DNA from 2 places in the Streptomyces sp. NPDC055078 genome. Region 2 is predicted to be linked to the other one. Evidence: riboswitches for the same ligand, from Rfam matches in the RefSeq annotation. Region 2 holds a riboswitch; the other holds the start of a gene.
The links. A riboswitch is a leader RNA that binds a small molecule or an ion and turns the genes downstream of it on or off. The one in region 2 is predicted to bind cobalamin.

Region 1: another riboswitch for cobalamin. It lies ahead of metE (5-methyltetrahydropteroyltriglutamate--homocysteine S-methyltransferase); the one in region 2 lies ahead of ACWF94_RS13790 (ribonucleoside-diphosphate reductase subunit alpha).

What each region holds. Positions count from the first base shown of each region.
Region 1 covers NZ_JBSGUP010000085.1:8,290-12,460, forward strand. Annotated here, with positions in the region: gene ACWF94_RS10550 (BTAD domain-containing putative transcriptional regulator) at 1-106, shown strand, start outside; gene metE (5-methyltetrahydropteroyltriglutamate--homocysteine S-methyltransferase) at 147-2,471, opposite strand; cobalamin riboswitch at 2,663-2,883, opposite strand; gene ACWF94_RS10560 (alpha/beta hydrolase fold domain-containing protein) at 3,037-4,155, opposite strand.
Region 2 covers NZ_JBSGUP010000125.1:3,383-7,553, reverse strand. Annotated here, with positions in the region: gene ACWF94_RS13795 (AfsR/SARP family transcriptional regulator) at 1-1,124, opposite strand, end outside; adenosylcobalamin-variant (AdoCbl-variant) riboswitch at 1,491-1,590, shown strand; gene ACWF94_RS13790 (ribonucleoside-diphosphate reductase subunit alpha) at 1,745-4,171, shown strand, end outside.

The DNA of each region.
Region 1 (4,171 bases), on a different contig from region 2:
CGCCGAGCGCCATCTGAACCGCGCGCTGGCCAAGGGCCGTTCGTCGGGCCCCGACGCCGGAGCCGCGGAAGCCCTGGCGGAACTGAGGCTCGGCCCCCGGGCCTGACCGCCGGGGCGGGCGCGCGAACCCGCCCCGGCCGGTGCTGTCAGGCGCCTGGCGCAGCCAGTCCCGAGCGGACTTCGCGGGCCGCGGTGACCAGGTTCTCCAGCGAGGCCCTGGTCTCGGGCCAGCCGCGGGTCTTCAGGCCGCAGTCGGGGTTGACCCACAGGCGTTCGGCCGGGATGGCCTCAAGTCCCTTGCGCAGCAGGGCGGCCGCCTCCTCGGCGGTGGGGACGCGCGGGGAGTGGATGTCGTAGACGCCGGGCCCGGCCTCGCGCGGATAGCCGTGGGCGGCGAGTTCGGTGGCGACCCGCATATGGGAGCGGGCCGCCTCCAGGCTGATGACGTCGGCGTCGAGGTCGTCGATGGCCTGGACGATGTCGCCGAATTCCGCGTAGCACATATGGGTGTGGATCTGGGTGCCGGGCCGTACGCCGCTGGTGGTCAGCCGGAAGGACTCGGTTGCCCACGCCAGGTACTCGGCGTGGTCGGCGGCGCGCAGCGGCAGCGTCTCGCGCAGGGCCGGTTCGTCGACCTGGATGACCGAGGTACCGGCGGCCTCCAGGTCGTTCACCTCGTCGCGCAGGGCCAGGGCGACCTGGCGGGCGGTGTCGCCGAGGGGCTGGTCGTCGCGGACGAAGGACCAGGCGAGCATGGTGACCGGTCCGGTGAGCATGCCCTTGACCGGGCGTTCGGTGTGGGACTGGGCGTAGGAGGTCCAGCGGACGGTCATCGGCTCGGGGCGGGAGATGTCTCCGGCCAGGACGGGCGGGCGGACGTAGCGGGTGCCGTAGGACTGAACCCAGCCGTGCCGGGTGGCGAGGTAGCCGGTGAGCTGTTCGGCGAAGTACTGGACCATGTCGTTGCGCTCTGGCTCACCGTGCACCAGTACATCGATCCCGGCCTGCTCCTGAAAGGCGAGGACTTCGCGGATCTCGTCCTTGATGCGCTCCTCGTAGCCGGCGGTGTCGATGCGTCCGGCCCTCAGGTCGGCTCGCGCGGTGCGCAGTTCGTCCGTCTGGGGGAACGATCCGATGGTGGTGGTCGGCAGCAGCGGCAGGCCGAGGTGGGCACGCTGGGCGGTGGTCCGCTCGGCGTACGGCTCCGGGCGGCGGCCGTCGGCGTCGGTGACCGCGGCGGTACGGGCCCGTACCGCCGGGTCGTGGGTGAGCGCGGACCCGGCGCGGGAGGCGAGGTCGGCGCGGTTGGCCGCGAGTTCGGCGGCGATGGCGCCGGTGCCCTGGGCCAGCCCCTTGGCGAGGGTGACGATCTCGGTCGTCTTCTGCTCGGCGAAGGCGAGCCAGCGGGCGATCTGTGGGTCCATGTCGCGTTCGGCGCGGGCGTCGAGCGGTACGTGCAGCAGGGAGCAGGAGGCCGCCACATCGACCTGTTCGGCGAGGCCGAGCAGGGTGCCGAGGGTGGTGAGGGACTTCTCGTAGTCGTTGATCCAGATGTTGCGGCCGTTGACCACGCCCGCGACCAGGCGCTTGCCGCGCAGTCCGCCGGCGGCGGCGAGGTCGTCGAGGTTGCCGGTCGCGCGCTCGGTGAAGTCGATGGCCAAGCCGTCGACGGGGGCCTTGGCCAGTACGGGCAGGGCCTCGCCCAGTCGGTCGAAGTAGGAGGCGACCAGCAGCTTGGGCCGGTCGGTGAGCGCGCCGAGGGCACAGTAGGCACGGGCGGCGGCGTTGAGATCGGCCGGTGTGCGGTCCTGGACCAGGGCGGGTTCGTCGAGCTGCGCCCACTCGGCGCCGGCGGCCCGCAGATCGGCGAGGACCTCCGCGTACACGGGCAGCAGCCGGTCCAGCAGGGTCAGCGGCTCGAAGTCCTCGGCCACCCCGGGTGCGGGTTTGGCCAGCAGCAGATAGGTGACGGGTCCGACGAGGACCGGCCGGGCGCTGAGGCCGAGCCCGAGGGCCTCCGTCAGCTCGGCCACCTGCTTCGCCGAGTCGGCGGTGAAGACGGTGTCGGGGCCGAGTTCGGGGACCAGGTAGTGGTAGTTCGTGTCGAACCACTTGGTCATCTCCAGCGGCGCGACGTCCTGGGTGCCGCGCGCCATGGCGAAATAACCGTCGAGCGCGTCCGCGGCGACGGCGTCACGGTGCCGGGCGGGGACAGCGCCGACCATGACACTGGTGTCCAGCATGTGGTCGTAGTACGAGAAGTCACCGGTCGGCACTTCGTGCATGCCGGCGTCGGCCAGCCGCCGCCAGTTCGCCCGGCGAAGTCCCGTGGCGGTCTCCCGGAGGGCGTCGGCGGTGACGCGGCCCTTCCAGTAGCCCTCGACGGCCTTCTTCAGTTCCCGGTGCTGTCCCTGGCGGGGGTAGCCGTACACGGTGGCCCGTGCTGCCGCGGCTGCGGACTTCGCTGTCACGGAACTCTCCTTCGCGAGATGTCTCCTGTCCATCCCGGGGACGGGACGAGAGCGCGAAGGGAGGACATGCCGGACGGTCCGGGACCGGGCGCGGAGCACCGAGGCCGTCCGTCCGACGTGTACGCCCCCGGACTGTGTCCGGGGGTACCCCAACCTGCCCACGAGGTCACCGGGATCTCCGCGCGCGATCGGTCGCACGCGGGCAGCGGGCAGGTCTTCGGACTCGCGGGCAGGTCCGCCGAAGGCAGACACCTACTGGCCGTCGCTTCCCGGACCCGCTTCCCGGATCCAGTGCGTATGACGGCGGTCGTTCCCGCTCACCGCTGCGGGGCAGTCCCGGATTCCCACCGGGTTCCCTCTTACGACGCGCCTGCCTGGCGGGCAGGGGCGAACCAGCTGCGCCCGCCAGCGTAGAGGGATCACCCGGCTTCGGTCAGCCCTGTTCATATTCCGGACCGTGAGACGAGACACGAGCGGGTGAGGAGTGAACCGGCCCGCGGGACGAATCCGTCCGGCGGGCCGGCGGGCTCTGTCGATGTCAGAAGTCCCGGTCGTTGTCCTCGGCTCAGCCGGCTCCGAGGCTGTCGGCGAAGCGTTTGATGTCGCGCACGGTCGCGAGGTAGACGTCCGCGACAGCCTGGCGGAAGATCAGGTCCGCGCCGTGGACAAGGCCCAGGTTGACCCGCCCCACCGCGGGTACGCCAGCGCGCAGCAGCTTGCGGTAGAAGGCGATGCCCTCGTCGCGCAGGGGGTCGAGTTCGTTCACCGCGATGACATGTGGCGGCAGACCGGCGAGGTCGGCCTCGGTCGCGAAGTAGGGCCAGCACAACGGGTTCTCGGCGTCCTCGCCGAGTGGGTCGTAGCTGGCCACCAGGAGGTCCAGGGTGGCGCAGGTGGTGAAGTAGCCGTCGTTCTCCACCAGGGAGGGCAGTTCGGCACGCTTCCGCGCCTCGGGCCACCCGTAGGCACCGCTGATGTACGGCACGGTGGCGTAGACACCGTCTATGGCGTCGAGCCGCCCTTCCCGCTTCGCCTTCAGCGTGGTGGCCAGGGCGAGGTTGGCGCCGCCCGACTCGCCCTGCAGTACGAGGCGGCTGATGCCGAGCGCGTCCCGGTTGGCGTGGATCCAGGCCACGGCGCCGGCGCAGTCGTTCAGGCCCGCCGGGAAGGGATGCGGCCCTGAGGGGCTGTAGGCATTGCGGAAGTCGACTCCGATGGCGAGCATCCCGCTCGCCGCCAGGTCCTGGCACCACCGCCGGTGCACCTTGTTGTCCGCCTCCAGCACGGTCATACCACCGCCGTGGAAGTAGACGGCACACGGCAGGGCACGGTCCGGGCCCGCCGGGCGGTAGATACGCAGCGTGATGGTGTTGCCGTCCACGCCCGTGATCGTATGTGTCACACAGTCGATACCGACGGTGTCATCACCGGGCAGTTCGCCGGGCAGAGCCTCGTACAGCCCCTCGAAAGCGGTGTGCAGCGCCGCCACGAACTCCGTCCGGCTCGCGGCGGCGGCGTGGCGGTCGACGGGCGGCGGAGCTGCGGCTGCGTCCAAGCCGTGTGCGGTCAGCGCGGCCAGCAGGCGGGGGTCGGTGCGCGGGTCGGTGCGCGGCGACATCGCGGGCTCCGGGTCACCCGATGGTCCCCCGCTCGGCGGGGCTTCGTTCAGGGGTGCGGTCGTCATCGGGTCCCTCCCTGGC
Region 2 (4,171 bases):
AGGTCGGCACGCTCAGCGGCATGCTCGGGCGGTGCCGCTCCCAGCGCGCGCAGCAGCCTCCCGAGGACGTCGCCGGATGTCACGGGACCGCCGGCGCCCTGTAGTTCGGCATACAGCTGACCGTCGGGGAATGCCTCCATGGCCAGGTGGGCGGCCTTCACCGCGAGGGCGGACTTGCCGACACCGGCCGGCCCCGACACCACCACGACGGCGGGCGCGTCCCGGGGTGCGGTGAGCCCGTCGACCACCTCGGCGATCTCCGCCTCGCGCCCGGTGAAGTCCCGGATGGCAGGCGGCAGCAGGGACACGGGCCGGGGTGTGACGGGCACCTGCGGCACCGAGACATCAAGGGCCGCCGCACCCTCCTCGGCGCGCAGCAGCACAGGGTCGGCCCTCAGGATCTCTCCGTGCCGCCAGCAAAGCTCGGGTCCGGGGTCGATCCCGAGTTCCTCGGCGAGTACGGCACGTCCCTCCTCGAACACCGTGAGGGCGTCGGCCTGCCGCCCCACCCGGTAGAGGGCGAGCATGAGCTGTCCTCGCAGCCGCTCCTTGGTCGGGTGGGCGCCGACGAGTCCCTTCAGCTCGGTGACCAGCTCGCTCTCCCGCCCCCCGCATTCGAGTTCGGCGGCGATGCGCTCCTCGACCACGGTCTGCCGGGCCTCCTCAAGCCGTGCCGCCTCGCTCCGCAACGCCTCGCCGACCCCGCCCAGCGCGGAACCACGCCACAATTCGAGCGCGGCACGCCCCGACCGGGCAGCGGCGGAGTGATCACCCCGCGCGGCGGCCCGCCGCCCGGCCGCGGCCAGTTCCTCGAACCGCCCGAGGTCCACCGTCCCGGCGTCGGGCCGGATCACATATCCCGGCGCGCGCGTCTCGATCGCCCCCCGGCGCGCTTCCGGCAGGGCCCGCCGCAGGGCCGAGACATACGTCTGGACCAGTGCCCGGGCCGTCTCCGGCGGCTTTTCTCCCCATATGACGTCCACCAGATCGTCGGCAGGTACGACATACCCGGCGCGCAGCAACAGCGCGGCCAGCAGGGCACGGGGCTTGGGCCCGCCCAGGCGCAGGCAACGTCCCTCCCACATCGCTTCGACCGGCCCGAGTAAACGGTATTCCACAGCCATGCTCTCCCCCGAGGCGTGACGGACACTGACTCACGCCTCATGGTCCCCCAACCGTCCCGGCGGAGCGAGGAGCAGGGGGATTCCGTAGCGCATTGTGGGATGGTGTCGCGGGGCTGCCAGGCGACCCTCGCCCGCCGCCCTGCCGACGCCTTGGGCGCCTCTGGCCGACGCCTTGAGTGCCTGCCCGCCACCTCTCCGCCGCCTCTCCGCCGACCCCTTGGGCGGTCTCCGGCGACCCTTGGGCGGCTCTCCGGCGGCTCTCCGGCGACCCATGAGACCTGACCCCTCATAAGGCGGGCGGCACCACCGCGACACAAGATGTGGGGGGTGCCGCATCTCAGTGCCCCCACATGTATGCTCATCTCGCTGTCGCCGCAGAGGAATCCGGTGCGAATCCGGAACTGTCCCGCAACGGTGTGCTGTGGTGCGCTTTGTCGTACCAGCAAGTCCGAGCGTCTGCCGACAGCGCACCCGGCTCATCCGACCCGGGTGCCCAGACGTCCGGGCCTCGCGGTTGGGTCGGCGGACGCCGTACGGAGTGCTGCCCCGACCCGGGTACGCACTCTCTTCGGCGCTGCCCTCTCGCCCCGGCCCGCGAGCCGAGCGAGGGAGAGCACCACGTGACGATCGCGCCAGCCGATCCGGCCACAGACACCCCAGAAGCCTCAACCGTCTCCCCCCTTTCCGGGCGGATGCCCGCCCCGGCCACCGGGCAGGCCGGGGACGGCCGGACCGAGCCTGGCCGGACCGGCGACGCGCAGCCCGGGGACGTACAACCCGCCGACGTACAGGTCGGCGACGTACAGGCCGACGACGGGCGGTCCGAGAACGGGCGGTCCGACAGCGGACTGCCCGGTGACAAGCGACCCGGGAATGAGCCTGGCGACGGCCCCGGGACCGCGCTGCTGCGGACGCTGACCGACCTCACCGCCGACCTCCCGGACACGGACCCCGGCCGGGTCGCCGCCGCGGCGCTGCGCGGCCGGAACGCCGGATCGGACGCGGCGGAACTCCGTGGACTCGCCATCGACGCCGCCGCGGGCCTGATCTCCGAGGACCCGGCGTACTCCCGGCTCGCCGCCCGGCTGCTGGCCCGCGCCATCGCCGACGAGGCGGCGACCCAGGGAGCCGTCTCGTTCTCCGCGTCCGTCGCCGTCGGCCACACCGAGGGTCTGATCGCCGACCGGACCGCGGAGTTCGTCACCGACCACGCCGCCCGGCTGGACGCGCTGATCGACCGGGAGGCCGACGACCGCTTCGGCTACTTCGGGCTGCGGACCCTCTACAGCCGCTATCTGCTGCGCCACCCGATCACCCGCCAGGTGATCGAGACGCCCCAGCACTTCCTGCTGCGCGTCGCCTGCGGACTGGCCGAGGACCGCTCCGAGGGTGCGGCGGGTGAGGTCGCCGAACTGTACGGGCTGATGAGCAGGCTCGACTACCTCCCCTCCTCCCCCACCCTCTTCAACTCCGGCACCCGCCACCCGCAGATGTCGTCCTGCTATCTGCTGGACTCCCCGCTGGACGAGCTGGACTCCATCTACGACCGGTACCACCAGGTCGCACGCCTCTCCAAGCACGCGGGCGGCATCGGGCTCCCGTACTCCCGTATCCGCGCCCGCGGTTCACTGATCCGCGGCACCAACGGGCACTCCAACGGCATCGTGCCGTTCCTGAAGACCCTCGACGCCTCGGTCGCCGCCGTGAACCAGGGCGGCAGGCGCAAGGGAGCCGCCGCGATCTATCTGGAGACCTGGCACGCGGATGTCGAGGAGTTCCTCGAACTGCGCGACAACACCGGGGAGGACGCCCGGCGGACGCACAATCTGAATCTCGCGCACTGGGTCCCCGACGAGTTCATGCGCCGGGTCGAGGCCGACACCCGGTGGTCGCTGTTCTCGCCGGCCGATGTGCCGGAGCTGGTGGATCTGTGGGGCGACGACTTCGACGCCGCGTACCGCGCGGCCGAGGCGGCGGGCCTGGCCCGTAAGACCCTGCCCGCCCGTGAGCTGTACGGCCGGATGATGCGTACGCTCGCCCAGACCGGCAACGGCTGGATGACCTTCAAGGACGCCGCGAACCGTACGGCCAACCAGACCGCGCTGCCCGGCCACACCGTCCACTCATCGAACCTCTGCACCGAGATCCTGGAGGTCACGGACGACGGGGAGACGGCCGTCTGCAACCTCGGCTCGATCAATCTCGGCGCGTTCGTGGCGGCCGATGCCGCCGATGGTACGGACGGCGGCGCGGGTGGTACGGACAGCGGCGCGGAGCTGGACTGGGAGCGGCTGGACGCCACCGTCCGTACCGCCGTCACCTTCCTCGACCGGGTCGTCGACATCAACTTCTACCCGACCGAGCAGGCGGCCCGTTCCAACACCCGCTGGCGGCCGGTGGGCCTGGGTGTCATGGGGCTCCAGGACGTCTTCTTCCAGCTCAAGCTGCCGTTCGACTCCCCCGCCGCCCGGGCGCTCTCCACCCGTATCGCCGAACGGATCATGCTCGCCGCGTACGAGGCGTCCGCCGGTCTCGCCGAGCGCGGCGGCCCGCTCCCGGCGTGGGAGAAGACCCGGACCGCGCGCGGTGTGCTGCACCCGGACCACTACGGGGTCGAGCCGCACTGGCCGGAGCGGTGGGCGGCCCTGCGTGAGCGGGTCGCCAGGACGGGGATGCGGAACTCCCTCCTCCTGGCGATCGCCCCGACCGCGACGATCGCGTCCATCGCGGGGGTGTACGAGTGCATCGAGCCGCAGGTGTCCAATCTGTTCAAACGCGAGACGCTCTCCGGGGAGTTCCTCCAGGTCAACTCGTATCTGGTGCGAGAGCTGAAGCGGCTGGGCGTCTGGGACGCCCAGACCCGGGAGGCGCTGCGCGAGTCCAACGGCTCGGTGCAGGGCTTCACCTGGATTCCGGCCGAGGTGCGGGAGCTGTACCGCACGGCGTGGGAGATCCCGCAGCGCGGTCTGATCGACATGGCCGCCGCCCGCACCCCGTATCTCGACCAGTCGCAGTCGCTGAATCTGTTCCTGGAGACGCCGACCATC